DNA from 4 places in the Vibrio olivae genome. Region 4 is predicted to be linked to each of the others. Evidence: predicted binding sites of a transcription regulator. Region 4 holds the regulator's gene; each other region holds the start of a gene.
The links. Region 4 encodes CRP, which controls carbon source genes, mostly activating them, when cyclic AMP is high. Its sites were predicted from a motif close to TGTGANNNNNNTCACA; they were not measured.

Region 1: the regulator CRP is predicted to act here: its motif matches at 4,071-4,086, upstream of ACFFUV_RS16025 (ExeM/NucH family extracellular endonuclease).
Region 2: the regulator CRP is predicted to act here: its motif matches at 3,974-3,989, upstream of deoD (purine-nucleoside phosphorylase).
Region 3: the regulator CRP is predicted to act here: its motif matches at 4,202-4,217, upstream of pyrG (CTP synthase).

Annotation. Positions count from the first base shown of each region.
Region 1 covers NZ_JBHMEP010000005.1:181,185-187,023, forward strand. Annotated here, with positions in the region: gene ACFFUV_RS16000 (SPOR domain-containing protein) at 1-356, shown strand, start outside; gene ACFFUV_RS16005 (Dam family site-specific DNA-(adenine-N6)-methyltransferase) at 427-1,281, shown strand; gene rpe (ribulose-phosphate 3-epimerase) at 1,375-2,046, shown strand; gene ACFFUV_RS16015 (phosphoglycolate phosphatase) at 2,074-2,766, shown strand; gene trpS (tryptophan--tRNA ligase) at 2,875-3,891, shown strand; gene ACFFUV_RS16025 (ExeM/NucH family extracellular endonuclease) at 4,228-5,839, shown strand, end outside.
Region 2 covers NZ_JBHMEP010000002.1:486,640-492,478, reverse strand. Annotated here, with positions in the region: gene ACFFUV_RS12035 (L,D-transpeptidase family protein) at 1-600, opposite strand, end outside; gene phrB (deoxyribodipyrimidine photo-lyase) at 600-2,015, opposite strand; gene ACFFUV_RS12025 (MerR family transcriptional regulator) at 2,012-2,833, opposite strand; gene ACFFUV_RS12020 (YbgA family protein) at 2,823-3,773, opposite strand; gene deoD (purine-nucleoside phosphorylase) at 4,085-4,795, shown strand; gene ACFFUV_RS12010 (transposase) at 4,847-5,839, shown strand, end outside.
Region 3 covers NZ_JBHMEP010000001.1:2,093,838-2,099,676, reverse strand. Annotated here, with positions in the region: gene rlmD (23S rRNA (uracil(1939)-C(5))-methyltransferase RlmD) at 1-933, shown strand, start outside; gene relA (GTP diphosphokinase) at 990-3,203, shown strand; gene mazG (nucleoside triphosphate pyrophosphohydrolase) at 3,296-4,105, shown strand; gene pyrG (CTP synthase) at 4,302-5,839, shown strand, end outside.
Region 4 covers NZ_JBHMEP010000010.1:18,634-24,472, forward strand. Annotated here, with positions in the region: gene ACFFUV_RS19740 (TRAP transporter large permease) at 1-164, shown strand, start outside; gene ACFFUV_RS19745 (IclR family transcriptional regulator) at 310-1,077, shown strand; gene crp (cAMP-activated global transcriptional regulator CRP) at 1,144-1,776, opposite strand; gene ACFFUV_RS19755 (phosphoribulokinase) at 2,020-2,889, opposite strand; gene ACFFUV_RS19760 (YheU family protein) at 3,056-3,268, opposite strand; gene ACFFUV_RS19765 (hydrolase) at 3,311-4,285, opposite strand; gene ACFFUV_RS19770 (TIGR02444 family protein) at 4,296-4,775, opposite strand; gene ACFFUV_RS19775 (ABC transporter ATP-binding protein) at 4,772-5,839, opposite strand, start outside.

The DNA.
Region 1 (5,839 bases), on a different contig from region 4:
CTGCAGAGGCATCCAGTACTGCAGACGCTGAGTCCGCTCAGCCAGTCATTACTTTCTCGTATACACGTGAAGCGCTAAAGGCGTTCTCGCCACGCAGTTATACTCTGCAATTGGCCGCACTCAGTTCAGTGTCGGAGGTTCAAGAGTTTTTGGATCGCCATAACCTCGACGGTGATGTGTATATCTACCCAACAGTGCGCAATGAAAGAGATTGGTTTATCGTCTCTTACGGCAACTATCCAACCATTCAGTTGGCACGTGATGCGGTCTCGACCTTACCAAGTGATGTTCAACAGTTGGAGCCTTGGGCAAAATCGCTCAGTCAGGTCCATCGTGAGATTGACCGAGTGAAATAACGCTGAGCTTAGCGATAAAATATGTTACATTTCGCAGCCTTAATTTGTGGTTGAAAGATAAGAACAGTTGATGAAGAAGCAGCGGGCGTTCCTAAAGTGGGCGGGTGGAAAATACGGCTTAGTTGAAGATATTCAGCGTCACTTACCAGCAGCAAAGAAGCTGGTGGAACCCTTTGTTGGGGCTGGCTCTATCTTTCTTAATACCGATTATGAGCACTACTTGCTGGCCGACATCAATCCGGATCTGATCAATCTCTACAACTTATTGAAAGAGCATCCAGAGCAGTACATCACGGAAGCCAAGCGTTGGTTTGTTGCGGAAAATAACCGCAAAGAGGTTTACCTTGATGTGCGACTGCAGTTCAATCGTACGGAAGATACCTTCTATCGTTCCTTGGCTTTTCTTTATATGAACCGATTTGGCTTTAACGGTCTATGCCGTTACAACAAAAAAGGCGGTTTTAATGTACCGTTTGGTTCCTACAAAAAACCGTACTTCCCAGAGCAAGAGCTGGAGTTTTTTGCTGAAAAAGCCAAGAAGGCAACGTTTGTCTGCGAAAGTTATCCCGAGACGTTCAAACGAGCTCGTAAGGGCTGTGTGGTGTATTGTGACCCGCCATACGCGCCGCTTTCAACGACCGCTAATTTTACTTCGTACGCAGGTAACGGTTTCTCGCTGGATGATCAAGCGGCCTTGGCTGATGTGGCTGAGCGTTTAGCGAAAGAACGTGGCATCCCCGTCCTTATCTCGAATCACGATACCACCTTAACCCGCCGTCTCTACCATGGTGCGGAGCTTAATGTTGTGAAAGTCAAACGCACCATCAGTCGTAATGGCGCTGGGCGTAACAAGGTTGATGAACTATTGGCACTGTTCAACCCGCATACTATTGAAGCGATGCTAACCAACTCAAAGCAACGCTAGGATCTCAGCGCTGGCTTAGGTAGAATCGATGTAAATTAACGCACGAAAAGTGTGATAAGCATTGATGCGATTTGTTAGCCATTGAGGTCAGGTATGAAAGATTTTCTTATTGCTCCATCCATTTTATCCGCCGACTTTGCACGCTTAGGTGAAGAGGTTGAAAATGTCCTCGCGGCTGGCGCCGATGTGGTGCATTTTGACGTAATGGATAACCATTATGTGCCTAACCTAACGTTTGGTGCCCCAATCTGTAAGGCGCTACGCAACTACGGCATTACTGCGCCGATTGACGTGCATTTGATGGTAAAGCCGGTTGACCGCATTATTCCTGATTTTGCCAAAGCGGGCGCTTCAATGATCACGTTTCACGTCGAAGCCTCTGAACATGTCGATCGCACTCTACAACTGATTAAAGAGCATGGCTGTAAAGCGGGCGTGGTCTTAAATCCGGCCACACCATTAAGTTGCCTTGATTATATTCTTGATAAAGTCGATATGATTTTATTGATGTCCGTGAATCCTGGTTTTGGTGGCCAATCCTTTATTCCCCATACGTTGGATAAACTGCGTGCCGTTCGTAAACTCATTGACGCTTCAGGGCGTGATATTCGTTTGGAAATTGACGGTGGTGTTAAAGTTGACAACATTCGGGAAATCGCCGAAGCGGGCGCGGATATGTTTGTCGCTGGTTCGGCCATCTTTGGTCAACCGGACTACACAGCCGTGATTGATGAGATGCGCGCGCAGCTCTCAGATGTTCAGTAACGATACTCCCTTAATTAGGAAACCATTTTGAGCCCAAATTTAGACCAGATAAAGCTAATTGCTTTCGATCTTGATGGTACTTTACTCGACAGCGTGCCAGACCTTGCGGTCGCTGCTGACAAAGCCGCTCAACAGTTGGGGTACCCAGCGGTGAGTGAAGACCAAGTACGTGACTACGTTGGCAACGGAGCCGATATCCTTATTGGCCGCGCGTTAAGTCAGAGCCTGACGGTTGATCCAAGCTTGAGCGATGAACTCAGAGCGCAGGCGCGTCAGCTGTTTGACCAATATTACGCTGAAACCGAACACAAGCTTAGCCACCTATACGCCAATGTGGCTTCAACACTGAATACTCTGCATCAAGCGGGGTATACTCTCGCGGTGGTCACGAATAAGCCGTCACAGTTTGTGCCTGATATTTTGGCTCAGCATGGTATAGCGCATTTGTTTAGCGATGTATTAGGCGGTGACGCATTTGCTGAGAAAAAGCCAAATCCTGTGGCGCTGAATTGGTTATTAGAAAAGCATCAATTAACGGCGCAGCAAATGTTGATGGTTGGGGACTCTAAGAACGATATTCTTGCGGCGAAAAACGCAGGCTGTGCCTCATTCGGCTTAACCTACGGCTACAACCATGGTGAACCGATCGCCCAATCTGAGCCGAGCTTTGTGGCTGACAACATCGCGCAGTTGCTCGAGCTTGTGCCTGTATCAGCATAAATGGCTGAAAAGGGCTAGTAAAATACTCATCAATGAGTACACTGCTAAAGCCGCACAAAGCATGTGCGGTTTTCATTTAACTATTAAGAAGTCAAAGGAATCATTCTCATGAGCAAACCCATCGTATTGAGTGGTGTTCAACCCTCTGGTGAACTAAGTATTGGTAACTACTTGGGTGCTCTACGTCAATGGCAACAAATGCAAGATGACTACGACTGCCACTACTGCGTTGTTGACCTGCACGCAATTACGGTTCGCCAAGATCCGCAAGCGCTGCATGAAGCAACATTAGATGCGCTGGCGATCTGTCTTGCGGTTGGTGTTGATCCTAAAAAGAGCACGCTATTTGTTCAGTCACACGTCCCAGAGCATGCTCAACTAGGTTGGCTTCTTAACTGTTATACCCAAATGGGTGAACTCAATCGCATGACCCAGTTTAAAGATAAATCTGCCCGTTATGCGAATGATGTGAATGTCGGTTTATTTGATTACCCTGTATTGATGGCGGCCGATATTTTACTGTATCAAGCCAACCAAGTACCGGTGGGAAGTGATCAGAAGCAACATCTTGAATTGGCTCGCGATATTGCAACACGCTTTAATAATATTTATAGCCCAGAGCAGCCGATTTTTACCGTGCCTGAGCCTTACATTCCTCAAGTGAATGCGCGTGTCATGAGCTTACAAGATGCGACCAAGAAAATGTCGAAATCGGATGATAACCGTAAGAACGTGATTACGTTGCTTGAAGATCCGAAATCGATCCTCAAGAAAATCAATAAAGCACAAACTGATACTGAAACTCCGCCACGTATTGCTCACGATATTGAAAACAAAGCGGGCATTTCGAACTTGATGGGGTTGTACGCTGCAGCGACCAATATGAGCTTTGCTGAGATTGAAGCTAAGTATCAAGGCGTAGAAATGTACGGTCCGTTTAAGAAAGATGTGGGTGAGGCTTTGGTCGCGATGCTTGAGCCGGTACAAGCGGAATATCGACGTATTCGTGATGACCGCGCCTACCTCGATTCAGTAATGAAAGCCGGCGCAGAAAAGGCGTCTGCAGAAGCAAATAAGACCCTCGAGCAAGTATTTAAAGCGATTGGTTTTGTTTCTCGTACCTAATTGCTAATTCCATCAATAAACTTCTAAAAACCTTCGCATATAGCGAAGGTTTTTTTATATCTAAAATTTGATATCTAGTAAAAAAGTTTATTTAAATCAATGCGTAATATTAATGTCTTTTTCCTATCTTACTTTGTTTGTTGAAATCATGCGCAATCTATAAATATCTGTCCTTTGTATGAGATTTATCTCTCGATAGGCTGGGTGAATGGTTTGAATTTGCACAAAAAACTTGAACACTGTACGCGCAACACTAGGTTGCAAATAACAACATTGAGACATGGAAGGCCTTTTCAGTAATCACAACAACAAAGCTGAAAAGGTGATGAGGGACTTATGGAAAGTAAACGAACTAAGAGCGTGTTGGCTACGGCCATCGGCTCAATGATGGCAATGTCGGCCCACGCCGAGATTGTTATCTCACAATATGTGGAAGGCTCAAGCTACAATAAAGCAGTCGAGATTGCCAATACTGGCAGCGAAACCGTAACGCTAAATGGCTATTCCATTGCTCGTCAGTCAAATGGTGGCACTTGGCAAGCTGCCACTTCGTTAGAGAGTGTTACGATCTCCGCTGGCGATGTGTATGTCATTGCTCACTCAGGTGCCAATAGTGATATTTTGGCCGTCACCGATTTACAAGACAACTCAGTAGCCAATTTTAACGGCAATGATGCCATTGGTTTGTACCTTAATGATGAGCTGGTTGATGTGGTGGGTGTGGTCGATAGCGACGAGAGCTGGGGGGAGAATCAAACCTTAGTCCGCTATCATGATGCATTGACACCTACCCCAGTGTTTAATGCCTCACAGTGGGCGAGCCTAGCACAAAATAATATTGATGGTTTGGGCTCACTCGATGACGTGGAAGCACTGGAAGCCTTTACCTGTACGCTCGATGGCAGTGCGCCAAGCTTTACCGCGATTCAAGACATTCAAGGTGAAGGCGCTACGTCGCCTTTGATTCCTGATGGTGTTTACATTACGGATGAAGAATATTTTGTCGAAGGCGTGGTGAGTGCGGTAACGACGGGACTGACTCGTGGTTTCTACCTGCAGGCTTTGTCGGATGACGGCAACCCTTTGACTTCTGAAGGCTTGTTTGTATACACCGGGCAAACCACCTCCGATCTCGAGCCTGGTGATGTGGTGTGCGCGAAAGGTCAGGTGCAAGAATACTACAACCTGACTCAACTGTCGGTTGGTAACAATCAGTGGGTTGTTGAGTCTCAGCAATCTGCGCCACAAGCTCAACCCATCGAGGTGATAGAGAGCGATCAAAGCTTTGCCGATACGCTCGAACGCTACGAAGGCATGTTGGTTTCATTACCACAAAGCTTGGACATGCGTGTCACTCGAACCTTCAGCTACGACTATGACGCCAGCCGCAATAATATGGTGGTCGCGCAAGGTCAGCTGAACTATCAACCAAACCAGCACTTTGCAGCCGGTTCTGCTGAGTCGTTGCAGGCGAGTGCAGATAATGCCGATCGTCGCCTGTTTGTTGAGTCCGACCAAAGAACGTCTAACGCCACCATTCCTTACTACCCAGATTTCGGGTTAACCGATGCCGATCAAGATGGTTCGACAGAAGATTATATCCGTGTTGATGATACCTTGGTGGGTGCTGAAGGTGTGATTTCATATAGCTATGATGAGTATCGTTTGATTGTGACCAATCAATTGGATAGCAGTCATTTTGTGCATAACTCACCGCGTACAGAGGCGCCGAACGTGTCCGATGACGGCGATTTACGCATTGCCAGCTTCAATGTTCTTAACTACTTTAATTCGCCATTTGGTGGAGACAGCAACCAGTTTGGTAGTAATCGCGGAGCGGAAAGTTACGAAGAGTTTGAAGTGCAACAAGCCAAGATCGTGGCGGCGATTGCCGCGCTTGATGCTGATATTGTCGGCTTGATGGAAATTGAAAATAACGGCTTTGGTG
Region 2 (5,839 bases), on a different contig from region 4:
GACGCGCATACCAATACCAAAATCTTTGTTAGTACCGTGGATCAAATAATCCCCAGCGCCATACGCCAAGCGCATTGCAAACTCTCCCAACGGGTTCTCAGGCCCAGCGGGCACCACTTGTGGAAGTTCGATGCCTTTCGCTAAATACTCTTTGCGAATTGACATTGGTGGCGTCCACGTTGGATTCGGCCTTTTTTGGCTGATCTTAGTTTCCATCTCTGGCGTATCACGACCTATACGACCAATTCCGACCGGGAAGATATGGACTTGGTTCTTATCTGGCTCAAAGTAGTACAGACGAAGTTCTGCCAGATTAATTACGATGCCTTTACGCGCAACATTTGGCAGGATAATACGGCTGGGGATCGTCAATACGTAGTCAACCTGAGGCACAAAAGGGTCAACCCCTTTGTTTGCTGCCATCAAAGAGAGAAAGCCGACATCATATTGTTTAGCAATATCGGACAAGTTTTCACCTTGCTTCACAATATGATATTCCGTACGTCCAACGATGCTACTGTCTTCAGGTGGCAACTCATAAGTAACGGCAAATGCGGCGCTGCTGATACACCAACATAAAGACAATAATTTACGTAGCATTAACTCCCATCCTTCGCTTGTTTATAGAGTTCCAAGGTTATCTCTCTTTCTGACTTGTGATCAACTATCGGTGCGGGATATGACAATAAATTTACCCTGTCCCATTTCCAAGGCTGATGCACAAATTTGTCTGGAATCTCAGACAATTCAGGGATCCAATGACGAACAAATTCGCCGTCGGGGTCAAATCGCTCGCCTTGAGTCACTGGATTAAAAATTCGAAAGTAAGGCTGTCCATCACAGCCAGTTGAGGCACACCACTGCCAACCGCCATTGTTCGCCGCATATTCACCATCAATGAGGTGCTGCATAAAGTAATCTTCGCCGTGTCGCCAGTTAATATGTAGATCTTTAATCAAGAAACTGGCAACAATCATTCTTAAGCGATTATGCATCCATCCGGTACTATTCAATTGTCGCATGGCGGCATCGACTATCGGATAACCGGTGTTCCCTTGCTTCCACGCCTCAAAGTCGGAGTCGTTATGATGCCAAGTCAGCCGACGTCCCCAGTCCAAAAACGGCTCTCCTCGACTCAGTTTAGGCTCAAACCACAATAAATGCTGATAGAACTCACGCCATATAAGCTCACTTTGCCATACTTCACGCCCTTCCGTCAGCGACGGCAGCCCATAAGCGAGCCGAGCAAAACATTGACGAACAGAGAGCGCACCAATTGCTAAGTACGGAGATAAACAACTGGTGCCAGAATACGCAGGAAGGTCACGCTGCTGGTGATAATCATCGGCATCCTCTGCACAAAAGCGTCTCAATCGATGAATCACCTCGTCGGTCTTGACTGGCCATTGCTCACTCGATTGGCGCGAATAGCTAAACGTAGACTCTGGTGTAAATCGTGCAGAATGTAATGCGTCAGGTAATGTGTGGTCAGGGCCTACGCTCGGCTTTAGAACGTTAAGAGACTGGGAGTAAAATTGCTTTAAGTAGGCTTTTTTAAACGGTGTAAATACTTTGAAATACTTTTGCTGCTGGTTAACGACTTGTCCTGGATACAAAGCACATTTGTCATGAAAACTTTTAAAGTCGATAGACCGGCGCTCTAGCAGCTGTTCACACAAAGCATCTCTACGCTGTTCATTGAGCTCATATTCACGATTTACCCACACCGTATGAGCCTTTATCTTTTCCGCAAATTCGCTCACAACTTGTGCCGCTTGATTAAAATCCGCCACTTCTTGATAAAGCAAAGGAATGTTCAGCGCGTCTAAGTCATCCCTCAACGCCCCTAATCGACGAACAATCAAATCGGCTTGAATCGGGGCCATATGATGCTGTTGCCACTGCTCAGGTGTCGCGATATAGAGAGCGGTTACTGGTTGATGTGTCTGCAATGCTTCATATAGAGCTCGATTGTCTTCGACGCGTAAATCGCGCCGTAACCATACCAAATTCATACGGGCTCCTGTGACTTGTCAAAGGCGTTGAGCAAAGGTGATAGCATCAATCGCTCACCCAATTGAATACCTAACTGCTTGAGCGCATTTTTCTGCGTGGCAGGTAACGTATGATTGGCATAAATAGCCAGCCATTGATTATCTAAACTGGCGTGGGTGACCAATCCACTCAAGTCGGTCACGCCATCGAGCATGGTCACGGTATACCCTTGACCAGCAATCGAAATCGCCCATATCCATGCGCCAATACAACCCGAGGCCTCACAATTTACAACTAAGCAGCCCCCTTTATGCGCCGCTTTATTTTCTGATTCGAGAATCGCACTCAATGCCGTAATCATCGCCGACTGGAACAGGCCCATCTGCAACGAGCGCTGCGGCTTTTTAACTTGGCTTAGCGACTGGATGATGGGATCCACCAAACGGGCTTCGATCATGGCTATCGGGTACTCTTTTAAAATACCTCGAATCATGGCCTTCACTTTGGCAAGCTGAAGCTGAGCCAACGCATTGAGTAACGTATCAATGCTTTCTCGCTGCACCTGCGATGCTTCCAACTCAGCATGCAGCGGCTGATTGCCAACAATCAGTTCTTTGACCTTACCAATCGCCACTCCTTTTGCAAGCCAACTTTGAATCAAGCGAATATGGTCAATATGGGCTTGGCTGTATAGCCGATGCCCTTTTTCAGTGCGGTGCGGGTGTATCAAGTTATAGCGTCGCTGCCAAGCTCTTAAGGTAACAGGCTTAACCCCTGTCATCTCAGAAACTTCTCGAATCGCATACCACTTTTCAACGTTCGAAGATTTATAATCCATAGCGTAAACGCAGCTCCTCAGGATAAGGTTGGAAGTACTTTTGTTGCTCTAAATAGCCATCAGGGTATGAATTTAAGTAATGCTTTATCAGGGTAAGCGGTGCCAGTAATGGAATCAGCCCAACACGGTAGTCATCAATGACCTTTCTAAGCTCGGCTTTCTGCTGTTTATTCAATACACGCTTGAAGTAGCCTTGCAGGTGCATCAATACGTTGGTGTTATTCTTTCGTGTAGCTCGGTGCGCCATTGCCTGCATTAAACCAAGGCGATAATGTTGCACAAACTCCTTGATGTCGTAGTCAGCAATACGTGCAACCAGCCTACCCAACTCACGATAAGAATCTGGGTGATGAGCCATCAGTGTCAGCTTATAACGCGAGTGAAAATCAATAATTTTCCCCCGAGTCGGTTCATCCCCCATGGACTGATAAAAGTCATAAAGACAAAAAATACGTGTAATAAAATTCTCTTTAAGCACGGGATCATTAAGCCGACCATCTTCTTCAACAGGCAACCACGGCATACGCTCCAACATCACTTGCGTATACAGGCCCACGCCGGTTTTTTCTGCATGGTTGTTACCATATACTTTGACTCGCTCCATGCCACAAGAAGGAGACTTGGCACATACGATGTAGCCACAAAGGTTGGTTTGCGATAGCTCGTCGACTTTATGATGCGCAAAGTCAACCATCGCGTCGGTATAATCCTTACTGGCATCTTTCGTTTCAACCAACGCCACCCTTTCCTGATCGGAGATGAGCCGAATCGTCGGGCGAGGAACCGGTAGACCGATCCCCACCTCTGGACACACCGACACAAACTCAAGATAAGGCGATAACTCCTTATTGACGAATGCACTGGCTTTGTGACCAGAGTCAAAACGAACTTTTTCACCTAGTACACATGAACTGATACCAACCAAAATTTGTGAATCCATTATCTGCCACCCAAGTTATACAAAAATGTTTTCTGTATAAGTATTAGCACAATCAGCAAAACTTATACAAGTTTTTAACTTGTACAGCATTAAATGAAAAACGATCACTGCCCTGTCATTTAAACAGCAAAACGATTGCTTTACCGCTTTCAACATAAATCGTTATCAAGCGATTAAAAATAACGAATACCCGAGATTTTTGTGACTAACATCTCATGGATAGCCGGATTTACAGAATAGAATCGTCTCTAAATCGTGTTCTGTATCTCAACAGAAAAAGTAAACATAGTAACTATTTTGGAGTATCCACTATGGCAACCCCTCACATTAATGCACAACCCGGTGATTTCGCAGAAACCGTTTTGATGCCCGGAGATCCATTACGTGCAAAATATATTGCAGACACCTTCTTGCAAGATGTTAAACAAGTGTGTGATGTGAGAAACATGTTTGGTTTCACAGGCACCTATCAGGGTAAGAAAGTGTCAGTGATGGGCCATGGTATGGGCATTCCATCATGCTGTATTTATGTTCATGAACTCATTGCTGAATACGGTGTAAAGAATGTTATTCGTGTCGGCAGTTGTGGCGCAGTGCGTGATGACGTCAATCTAATGGATGTTGTCATTGGCATGGGCGCCTCAACCGACTCGAAAGTCAATCGTATTCGTTTCAATGACCATGATTTTGCCGCACTGGCAGACTTTGGCCTGCTTGAAACAGCGGTACAGCAAGCGCGTGCGCAAGATGTCCCCGTAAAAGTCGGTAACGTCTTCTCTGCGGATCTGTTCTATACACCGGAAGCCGACCTGTTCGAAAAAATGAACAAACTTGGCATCTTGGGCGTGGATATGGAAGCGGCGGGCATCTATGGCGTTGCCGCGGATCTCGGCGCTAAAGCCTTAACCATTTTAACGGTCTCTGATCACATCATCCGCGGTGAAAAGTTAAGCTCTGAAGAACGTCAAAAATCATTCAACGATATGATGAAAGTCGCGCTGGAAACAGCGATTAATTTATAACGCTCATAACGTTACCACGGATTGGGTAACACAATGAATAAGGGGGAGATTGTGCCAAACGGACAGCTGCCTGCGGACGCAGACGGGTTACAACTCAACTTTTGTAAAACATTGGCGTGTGACAACTTTGGCTTGAGCGATGCACAGGGTTACATTGTGCAACATGCAAACCCAAAGCGTCCGGCGATGGTTTGCCGTGAATGCGGCGCATTCCCCCCTTTACTTAATAACTATGACGTTGAAACAGAGCTGACTCGCCTCAGAAAGTTACACAGTGACGGGCTGCCAGCCTGTCGTAACCAACAATGTGAAAACGTCGGTTTTTCGGTGCACATTCATAAACACCTCTACCATGCTTTTGGTTACAGTGGCGATCGTCAGCGCTATCGCTGTAAAGCTTGTCAATCAACATTTGTCGATAAGTGGTCCGGCGTAAATAATAAGCTCGACTTTCAGGAGTCGCTGCTTGGCTTGCTATTTATGAGCTATTCCGTCCGTGAAATATGTCGGCGTCTCAACATCAATCCCAAGACGTTTTACGACCACCTTGATCACATCGCCAGTCGTTGCCGGCGCAAGTTAGCAATCTTTGATGCTCGATGGGTCAATCACGCGCAACACTATGAATTAGCCTCGCACTATATCCCGTTACAACCCAAAAGTAATAACGGTGTTGTATGGATGGTGACCGGTGACGCGCCATCCGGTTATGTGCTATGCCAACACGTGAACTACTCAGCCAATGAAAAGCCAGTTGGGCCCATTGACCATGACCCTTTCCATTCACCTGCTCGTTTTGTCTCACCGCAATATTCGCCGGAAGCCCATTCAGCTCCGATGAAAAATATTCCAGCGCTGCATGAGCGCATTGACCGCCAATACCAAACGATTCTTGCACGAGGTAACGTTGAAGACCCGATTGGTAACTTGACGCAATTTCACTACCCCTCCAAAGGGGCATTGATTCGAGCACCTTATACCTCTTATGCTCACTTTTTACATGTACTCGATCTCTGTCAGAGTGATAAACGTGTGTCGATTTAT
Region 3 (5,839 bases), on a different contig from region 4:
GGTTTAGATCGCGGGTATCGCCGCCGCGCCCGTTTGAGTGTGTGGTTCGATAAAAAAAGCGCTCAGTTGCAAATCGGTTTTCGTCAAAAAGCCAGTAAGCAAATTGTAAATATCAAAGCGTGTCCGGTACTTGCGCCTGAGCTGAATCAATTGCTGCCAGAACTTCATCATTGTTTAAATCAATTCTCGGAACCGAGCGTGATTGGCCATGTCGAATTGGTTAAAGCGGACAATACACGTGTGTTGGTCGTGAGGCACACTCGTGGGTTAAAGAACCAAGATGCGAAACGCCTAAAGCGCTTTGCGCAGCAGTATGAGTTGTCGTTGTATTTGATGGCGCAAGCTGATCACCTTGAACTTATCCAAGGTCCGGCTCCTATTTATCAAGAAACGGGAGTGGTCATTCCTTTTGAACCTACGCACTTTATTCAGGTCAATCAAAGCGTTAACCAAAGCATGGTGAGTCGCGCATTGGAATGGCTCGAACTGAGCAAACAAGATAGCGTTTTGGATCTATTTTGTGGTTTGGGAAACTTCAGTTTGCCCATTGCTCAACAGGTTGAGCGAGTCGTGGGGGTAGAGGGTGTCGAAGAGATGGTATTCAAAGCTCGATCAAACGCAGAGCAAAACCAGCTGACCAATGCCGAGTTTTACCACGCAAATTTAGAAGCCCCATTGGCAGATGAGCCATGGGCAAAACAGCAGTTTAATAAGGTGCTGCTTGACCCAGCACGAGCAGGAGCAACCGGAGTGGTTGAACAATTGGCAACCCTTGGTGCCTCGCGAGTGGTTTATGTTTCGTGTAATCCTGCTACCCTAGCAAGAGATAGTCAAAGCTTGCTGAATCAAGGTTTCCGTTTACAGCGTCTTTGTATGTTGGACATGTTCCCTCATACCAGTCATTTGGAGTCGATGGCGTTGTTTGTAAAGTAGTGATGTTGCTTAGGAACGAGCGCATCAATCAATAAAAAATATAACAGGATAGAAAAATGGTTGCGGTACGAAGCGCACATTTGAATCAAAACGAACAGTTTGAGCTTGAAAAGTGGATCGCGAGTCTCGGCCAGGATGGCAAAATTTCTCGTGCACTGACCGATGTATACCGGCAGTGTGAACAGGTTTTAGAAGGGCACTCGAAGGCGCAACTTCTGTTGTGGCGTGGTCGAGAGATGATCGAAATATTGATCACCTTATCGATGGACACTGCGACGTTGGAAGCGGCGCTGTTGTTTCCTTTGGTCTCAAGTGGCGCGTATCCACAAGATCAATTGGAAGAACAATACAATAAAGAGATTTTAAAACTGATTGAAGGCGTCGAAGAGATGGCGGCCATTGGTCAGTTAAATGTCACCAAAGAGGGAGGCGAAGCCTCTGAGCAAGTGGATAATGTGCGCCGCATGTTATTGGCAATGGTTGACGATTTTCGCTGCGTGGTCATTAAACTGGCTGAACGTATTTGTAATCTCATTGAAGTAAAAAAAGAGCCTGATGAAGTACGCCGTGCCGCGGCAAAAGAATGTGCCAACATTTATGCGCCTCTGGCTAACCGACTTGGTATTGGGCAACTGAAATGGGAAATTGAAGATTACGCGTTTCGTTACCAACATCCAGAGACTTATAAGCAGATTGCTAAGCAACTGTCTGAGCGGCGCATTGTACGTGAGCAATACATCAAGGATTTCGTCGAGTCTTTATCCAAAGAGATGAAAGAATGCGGAATCAATGCGGAAGTGACGGGGCGCCCTAAGCATATCTACAGTATTTGGCGCAAAATGCAGAAAAAGAACCTCGCTTTTGATGAGCTCTTTGATGTGCGTGCAGTGCGAATCATCGCGGATAAACTACAAGACTGCTACGCGGCGCTCGGTGTCGTGCATACTCAGTTCAAGCATATGCCCAGTGAGTTTGACGATTATGTCGCCAATCCTAAGCCAAACGGTTATCAGTCGATTCACACGGTGATTCTTGGCCCTGAAGGAAAAACCATTGAAATCCAGATTCGTACCAAGCAGATGCATGAAGAATCTGAGCTTGGTGTGGCCGCTCACTGGAAATACAAGGAAGGGGCAAGCAGTCGTAGTGGATATGATGAGAAAATTACATGGCTACGCAAACTGCTTGATTGGCAAGAAGAGATGTCCGATTCTGGCGAAATGCTCGATGAGTTACGTAGCCAAGTGTTTGATGATCGCGTCTATGCCTTTACGCCGCGCGGTGATGTGGTTGACTTACCGATGGGGGCAACGCCACTCGACTTTGCCTATCACATTCACTCTGAAGTCGGTCATCGGTGCATCGGTGCCAAAGTTGGTGGGCGGATTGTTCCGTTTACCCACAAATTGCACATGGGGGATCAGGTCGAGATCATCACCTCTAAAGAGCCAAACCCATCCCGTGATTGGTTGAACCCATCATTGGGCTTTGTGCACTCAGGCCGAGCTCGAGCCAAGATTAATGCTTGGTTCCGCAAGCAAAGCCGGGAGAAAAACCTAGAAGCTGGTCGAGAAATTCTAGAGAGTGAACTGGCAAAAATTGGCGCGACACTCAAAGACGCTGAGCAATATGCCTTGAAGCGTTTTAATGTCAACTCAGCGGATGAACTCTTCGTTGGTGTCGGTAGCGGTGATTTACGAATCAACCAAATCATCAATCACATTAACGCATTAGTGAATAAGCCAACCGCAGAAGAAGAAGATCAGCAAGCGCTGGAAAAACTGCAAGAAGCTGAGCACCGTGTAACCAGCCGTCCGAAAAAAGATGCCGTTGTGGTGGAAGGGGTTGATAACCTGATGACACACCTTGCACGCTGCTGTCAGCCGATTCCTGGTGATGAGATTAGTGGCTATATCACTCAAGGGCGTGGTATTTCGGTGCACCGCTCGGATTGTGAGCAGTTGGATGAACTACGCCATCATGCGCCAGAGCGAATCATCGATACGGTCTGGGGCAGTGGCTTTGTAGGATCTTACATCTTAACCATGCGTGTGGAAGCGATGGAGCGGGGCGGATTACTCAAAGACATCACAACCTTGCTGGCCAATGAGAAAATCAAAATTGCCAGTATGAAGAGCCGAATTGATTATCGCCGACAAATGACGATCATGGATTTTGACCTTGAAGTTAGTAACGTCGAAGTTCTGCCAAGAATATCCAAACGGGTTGAACAGATTCGTGATGTGATGACGGTAAAACGCCTCACGTAAACGGGTTTCAAGTGCCGATAAAATCATAGACAGTGAGCGAAAAGGTGAGTGGGAGTACTGCTCACCTTTTTTATTTAGAGGAAGGAAAAACGATGAGCCACCCAATAGAAGATTTAGAGCGCATTATGCGTCAACTGCGTGACCCTGAGAACGGTTGTCCTTGGGATGTAAAGCAGACCTTTGAATCGGTCGTTCCACACACTATTGAAGAAACGTATGAAGTGGTGGACGCGATTCATAAGCAAGATTGGTCAAATTTAAAAGAAGAGCTTGGGGACTTACTGTTCCAGGTGATTTTCTACAGCCAACTGGCTAATGAGCAAGGGCTATTTGATTTTAGTGACGTCGTTGACACCGTGAATGAAAAGCTGACTCGACGCCATCCTCATGTCTTTGGTGGTGCCAATTTTAGCAGTGATGCGGAGCTAAAAGAGAATTGGGAAAATCAAAAAGCGCAGGAAAAAGCGCAAAGAGGCGAAACAACGCAAAGTATTCTAGACTCAGTACCAAACTCGCTTCCAGCATTGATGCGCGCCAATAAAATACAAAAGAAATGTGCTCAATTTGGCTTTGACTGGGACACATTAGGGCCGGTGATTGATAAAGTCCATGAAGAAATTGAAGAAGTACAGCAAGAGGCGTTGATGGTACCGGTCGATGAACATGCTTTGGAGCTCGAACTGGGCGATTTATTGTTTGCTGTGGTCAACATGACGCGTCATTTGGGAAAAAATCCAGAAAGTGCGTTAACCAAGGCAAATGTCAAATTTGAACGTCGATTTAGGCAGGTTGAGCAACTTGCTCGCCAGAATAACCGTCCTCTGAATGCGTTCACATTAGATGAACTGGAACAGTTTTGGCAGCAAGTCAAACAGCAAGAGAAATCGACCAGCGAAACCTAAGAGGTTTAGCAATGACGCGTAAGAATGCGCTGTCATTCAAAGGTTCTACCATTCTCATCGCTGGGATTGATTTGAAGCAAAAAATAAAAACACAGGTGTGATATATTTCACGTTGTGGCGGTTAAGGGCTTCTGGTACAATTTTCTCCCGTCCAGAAGAAATCCATTTCCCTCATTCAACCAATTTCAGGTTAAACATGACGACAAACTATATTTTTGTTACTGGCGGGGTCGTATCCTCTCTAGGTAAAGGTATTGCAGCTGCATCACTGGCAGCGATTCTAGAAGCTCGTGGTCTGAAAGTGACCATCATGAAACTAGACCCTTACATCAACGTTGACCCAGGCACAATGAGCCCAACTCAACATGGTGAAGTTTTTGTAACCGAAGACGGCGCTGAAACTGACCTAGACCTTGGCCACTACGAACGTTTTATTCGTACCAAAATGTCCAAGCGTAACAACTTCACAGCGGGTCGTGTTTATGCAGACGTTCTTCGTAAAGAGCGTCGTGGTGACTACCTAGGCGCCACTATTCAGGTGATTCCTCATATCACTAACTCGATCAAAGATCGCGTGATTGAAGGTGCTGAAGGTCATGATGTCGCTATCGTTGAAATTGGTGGTACCGTAGGTGATATCGAGTCATTGCCATTTATGGAAGCGATTCGACAACTTGCCGTAGAAATTGGCCGTGAACGCGCTATGTTTATGCACCTAACGCTGGTACCTTACTTGGCGGCTGCAGGTGAAGTGAAAACCAAACCAACGCAACACTCAGTAAAAGAGTTGCTTTCGATTGGTATTCAGCCTGACATTCTCGTTTGTCGTAGTGATCGTGTGATTCCTGCCAATGAGCGTAAGAAGATTGCTCTGTTCTGTAACGTGTCAGAAAAGGCCGTTATTTCAATGAAAGATGTAGATTCTATCTACAAGATTCCTTCATTGATCCGCTCTCAGGGATTGGATGATCTGGTTTGTAACCGTTTTGGCATCAATGCACCAGAGGCGGATTTGTCTGAGTGGGAACAAGTTATCTACGAAGAAGCGAACCCGACGGGCGAAGTGACGATTGGCATGGTTGGTAAATATATTGAATTACCAGACGCCTATAAGTCAGTTAACGAAGCATTAAAACATGCAGGTCTAAAAAACCGTTTAAGCGTGAATATTAAATACGTTGATTCTCAGGATATAGAAACCCGAGGTATTGACCTTTTAGAAGGTTTGGATGCTATCCTAGTACCTGGTGGCTTCGGTGATCGTGGTATCGAAGGTAAAATCCGTGCGGCTCAATACGCACGTGAAAATAAGATTCCATATTTAGGTATTTGCTTAGGTATGCAAGTTGCGTTAATTGAATATGCGCGTAATGTCGCCGGTATGGAAGACGCACACTCAACAGAATTTAACAAAGGCACCAAGTACCCGGTTGTTGGTTTGATTACAGAATGGATCGACAGCGAAGGTAACGTAGAAGAGCGCACTGAAACGTCAGATCTTGGTGGTACAATGCGTCTAGGTTCGCAATTATGTCACCTAGAAAAAGGCACGAAAGCTCGTGAACTATACGGTAGCGATACAATTCATGAACGTCATCGTCATCGTTATGAAGTGAACAATGTTCTTCGCCCACAAATTGAAAAGGCAGGTCTGAAGGTTTCTGGTCTATCAGCAGATAAGAAACTGGTAGAAATGATTGAAAACCCGGATCATCCATGGTTTGTTGCGGCTCA
Region 4 (5,839 bases):
GGCCGATACTGTTTACCGGCTGTAAGGTGAGTGGTATCAGTATTGATGCAGTGATTAAAACCTTACTACCGTTTTTCATCGTTATCTTTGGCGTGTTAATGCTGGTTACCTATATTCCAGCAATTTCGATGACGCTGCCTGAGTTGATGGGACTGATTAAGTAATCAATGAAACGTGAATAACACTTTGTTTATAGCCCCAATTTCGATTGGGGTTATTTGTTTTTTTGCTTGTTATTCAAGCCTGCAGGAATGATTGCAGGCAAAGAGTAGTGTAATCTAAGCCAACATTTGTCAAACGAACCTATCTATGGAACCGAGTAAAAAGACTGAGTATCGCGCGCCTGCCTTAGAGAAAGGGCTCGATATTCTTGAATTGCTGGCAGCCCATGGCGAGCCTTTAACTAAAAAGCAGATTGCTGACAGTCTAAATCGCAGCGTGAACGAGATCTTTCGAATGCTGTCGGTATTAGTAGAAAGGCAATACATTGAGTTTGATGCTTGGAGCTCAGGCTACTCGTTAACCTTAAAAATGTTTGCGTTGTCGAATCAACATCCACCAACATCACAACTACTAAAGCGCGCCGCGCCGCTGATGGAAGAGTTGTGCAGCAAAGTGAATCAATCTTGCCATTTGAGCAGTTATAAAAACGGTGAAATGGTGGTGATTGCTCGCGAAGAAAGCCCTTATAAAATGGGCTTTGGTTTGCGTTTAGGCTCAAAAATCGACATTTGCTCCTCAGGCTCCGGTATTGTTTACTTAAGCTTTAGCTCTGAGCAGCAACGTCAGCAAGTGTTAAGCCGTGTTGATGCGACTGAAGAAGAAATCGCGCATGCGCTTAGCCATGTTGAAGGGACTCAACAGCAAGGTTATTACGTGGGGGATAGCCCCCAGATCTCCGGGGTAACCAACATCAGTGTCCCAATCATTGGGGTGCAAGGGGACGTGTTAGCGGTGATTACGATTCCGTATATGACTTTGAATTCACGGACGGTTCACCATCACATTGAAGATATTGAAAATACCAAGCAAGAGTTGCTCAGTGTGGCTCAGCAGTTGAATCAAGATCTCTGCTAGCAGGCTTACCAATGCTTAGAAACACAAAAGCCACCTGAGCGGTGGCTTTTTCTGACAGCAAATTGCTTAGCGAGTACCGTAAACCACGATGGTTTTACCGTGCGCTGAAATCAAGTTTTGCTCTTCAAGCATTTTCAAGATACGACCAACGGTCTCACGTGAACAACCAACAATTTGGCCGATCTCTTGGCGAGTGATCTTAATTTGCATACCGTCAGGGTGAGTCATTGCATCTGGCTGTTTTGCTAGGTTAAGTAGCGTTTGCGCGATGCGACCAGTCACGTCAAGGAATGCTAGGTCACCAACTTTTTGGCTTGTCACTTGTAAGCGGCTTGCCATTTGCGCTGATAGGCGCATTAGGATGTCCGGATTCACTTGAATCAACTGACGGAATTTTTTGAATGAAATTTCTGCCACTTCACATGGTGATTTTGCACGAACCCAAGCGGTACGCTCTTGGCCTTCTTCAAACAAGCCAAGCTCACCGATGAAGTCACCTTGGTTTAGGTAAGAGAGAATCATCTCTTTACCTTCTTCATCTTTGATTAATACCGCAACAGAACCTTTAACGATGTAGTACAAGGTCTCTGCTTTTTCGCCCGCATGAATCAGCGTGCTCTTTGAAGGGTATTTATGAATATGACAGTGTGAAAGAAACCACTCTAATGTTGGGTCGGTTTGAGGTTTACCTAGAACCATAATATCTCACTTCCTCTGCAGGGTACGCTTGCTTCTTTTCCATATTGTAGCGAAGCTTTTAATACGAGCTTCCTAGAATAAGAGCACTTTAACAATGCTGCAAGCTATCTTGTGTTTCGGTAAGAAATAGTATCCTTTTTAGAAAACGATTTCTTGATTTTAATCGGGTCATACACCGATAAATCTACGCAAAAATGTGCACATGATCACGGTATGAAAAGTAATCACCAAATGTAGGAAAAATTACCCTATCTTTCCTGTCTCTATGAGCTGCTGTAGGAGAGGTCTAACGATCAACTCCATGGCAAAACTCATCTTACCGCCAGGCACCACGATGGTGTTATGACGCGACATAAACGACCCATCAATCATCGCAAGTAAGTACGGATAGTCAACATTTTTAATCCCTCTGAGGCGAATGACGACGAAACTTTCGTCCAAACTTGGAATCCCTTTGGCATTAAGTGGGTTGGAGGTGTCGACTGTGGGAACGCGTTGGAAGTTGATATGGGTTCGTGAAAACTGCGGAGTAATGTAGTTAAGGTAGTCATCCATCGAGCGTACGATGGAATCCATCACAGCTTCACGCGAGTGACCTCGATCGCGTGTATCGCGGACAAATTTCTGAATCCACTCTAAGTTGACTATCGGCACCATGCCAATCAAAAAATCGACGTGCTGCGAGACATTCACGTCACCATCTACCACACCACCGTGCAAGCCTTCGTAGAATAAGACATCGGTATCACTAGGGAGTTCTTGCCAGGGAGTAAAGGTGCCCGGCATTTGGTTGTATGGGACGGCTTCATCAAAAGTATGTAAATAGCGGCGGATTTGTCCAACACCTTCATGGCCGTATTTACGAAAGAACTCCGCTAAGGCTTCGAAATCATTCGCCGCAGGACCAAAGTAGCTGATATGACGCCCCTGTTCGCGCGCTTTACGAATTTCAACGTCCATTTCCGGACGCGTAAAACGGTGGAAGCTATCACCTTCAACCCAAGCGGGTTTAATGTTCATCATATTGAACATTTTGCGAAACGCTTCTGAAGTTGTGGTTGTACCGGCACCGGAAGAGCCCGTTACCGCAATGATCGGATGTTTTGCTGACATGACAAACCTTGTCTAATTGAATACCTTCCTGAAAGCCACCAAGTGTCGGCGACGATAAGTCGCTGGGTGATTTTTAACCCAGCCACTATAGCACGAAGTTATCGCATGTCATCGAATGGTATTCTGTAAATGAAATGAGACGCGTAAAAACGGCCAAAATGAAGTGCTAGAATTTATTTTTAACTTGAATATCAACTGATTCGTGCAGCTCTGAATAAACCACTACCGCTTGGTTGGTTCTAAGTTGATGTTTGACCTGCTCTATTTTACGGTCAAGAGAGACTTCGGAACTGCCGTAATCAGTCCCTTCCCGCAGAACAAACTCACGAATTAAGTTATCCAATGTTTCTGGCGCGATGTCTTGCCATGGAACAATCATAAATACCTCGTTCTTTTATGATAAGTAACCCGTCGAGTTCTATTATGCCGTCTTTAAACTGCGATAGTAAGCGGGGAGTGTATCCTCAAGCCAAAATCGCGGTTTGAAAGCACTACCTGAAACAAAGCCGACATGACCGCCATGGTCAAACAAGCGATAGTCGATATTCTCGGGTAGGACAAACTTAGGAATCACGGCATCGGTCATAAAAGGATCGTCTTTAGCGTGAATGATTTGAGTGGGCAGGGTGATGTCTTTGAGGCGATGGATGCCTGAGCACTTCTGATAGTAATCTTGAGCGTCATTAAAGCCATGCAGCGGGGCGGTAATCAAATCATCAAACTCAAACATGCGAGTAACGCGCTTGATGCTTTGATAGGTTACACCCAATTCACCTTTGAGCAGCTGATGTTTGCGTAAGGCATTGCTTTTCATTGAGCGCAATAAATAAGTGCGATAAACCTTAGAAAAGCCCACTTCCATCTGTTGAGAACAGGCGGAGAGATCCAACGGTGCAGAGATGAGCGTTGCTGCATCTAAAAGTGGTGTGGTGGCGTAGTTAGCTAGATAGTTGGCGAGCATGTTGCCACCAAGCGAAATGCCTGCGGCGACTTTACGCTGCTGAGGAAAGAGCTGGTGGAGGTACTCTAAGAATAATCGCGCATCTTCCACTTCCCCGGAATGGTAAGCGCGGGCAAGACGATTGGGCTTACCGCTGCAGCCTCGAAAATGCATCATTACCGCTAGCCAACCTTCCTCGGCGAAGGCGTGCATTAACCCATTGGCATACGGACTGTAAAAACAGCCTTCTAACCCGTGAAATAAAACAAAAATCGGCTTGTTTTGAGCACCATCACTTTGCCAGTCCTCACTCCAAGCAAGATCGAGAAAATCGCCATCGGGCGTATCAATGGTTTGCCAATGAGGTTCAAACAGAGCACGCTTTCGAATAAAACGCGGCGCTAAGGTTTGTAAATGTGAGTTGGTTAATCCAGTTGCTGCGATAAAGTGCGTCATAAGTATCCGTTTACAAATGAGGGTTTTCAGCCGGAGGCGTGCAAAACGCTGTATAAAGGTGCTCCCCTCCTAATTGGCGACAGTAGCGCAGTGTCAGAGAGTCACCGTGATTGGTGGTCAGCCCAAGTTGATTGATGCAATCGACTAGGTCTGACTGTTGCTGACGCTCCAGTTGCAATTCAAATTGTAGTGATTCGCGATACAGTGTATCTGGCAGGTGCGATTTGAGCTTTTTACGCAGTTCACGGTAACTATGCAGTAAGGTCTCAGACCGGCCAAGACAGGCTTCGAGCTGAAGCCACTGCTGATCATGGATAGTGATGTGCTGAACGTCGAGCCATTTCAGCAACATCAATAAATTCACGTTACCATTGAACTGGTTTTGTAGCTTTAAGCATGCTTCTTTGACTTCTCTAACACTGTAATATTGTAAGCTAAATTGCCATAAACGCTCTAAGGTTAAAGAAACTCGAACCTGCTCATCACTCATTCGTCATTGAACTCCTCTTCCATGGTTTCCAGCGTTTCTTGCTCGGTCATCCACTCCATTTCAACACTTTCTAGTTCCGCTTTCGCCTGAGCTTGCAGCGAAAGTATCTCATTCAGTTTAGCCTTATTTTCGAGTTCATACAGACTGTTGTCTGCAAGCTGAGACTCTGCTTCGGCTAATTGCTGGTTGAGTTTGTCCATCTGCGCTTCCAGTTTTGTTAACTGTTTACGAATTGGTGCGGTTAATTTACGGAACTCCGCCTCGCGACGTTTTTGCTCTTTACGATTGGCTGCGCTGTTGGCGGTATTCTTTTCGGGTTGTTGTGCTTGTGCTTCTTTGCGCAGTACTTTTTGTTGTTCTGTCAGCCACTTGTAGTAATCGTTGAGATCGCCATTAAAAGGGGCGACTTGGCGATCATGGACGAGGTACAAATCGTCGGCAGTCGCGCGCAGTAAGTAGCGATCGTGACTGACAATTACCATTGCTCCCTCAAAGGTTTGCAGCGCCATCGTTAAGGCTTGACGCATATCGAGATCCAAATGGTTAGTCGGTTCATCGAGGAGTAACAGGTTCGGCTTTTGCCACACAATCAAAGCCAGCACTAAGCGAGCTTTTTCCCCGCCAGAAAAAGGGGCTACTTTTTCCAGTGCTTTGTCACCTTGAAACCCAAAACTACCTAAGTAATCACGCAGTTGCTGCTCGGTGTGACTCGGGGCGATTTGCATCATGTGCTGCAATGGTGTTTCTTCGGGGTGCAGGGTTTCCAATTGATGCTGAGCAAAGTAGCCAATTTTCACACCTTGTGAATAGCGAAATTCACCAGACATCGGGTTTAAGTCGCCAGACAACAATTTAATCAGCGTTGATTTACCTGCGCCATTTCGCCCGAGAAGTCCAATGCGGCTACCCGGGACCAAATTCAGGCGGATTTTATCTAGAATCAGATTATCGTCATAGCCGGCTGATACCTCATCCATCATCAAAATTGGGTTGGGCAGAGCGGCTGGTTCACGAAACTCAAAACTAAATGGGTTATCAAATTGAGCTGGTAACACTTTCTCTAA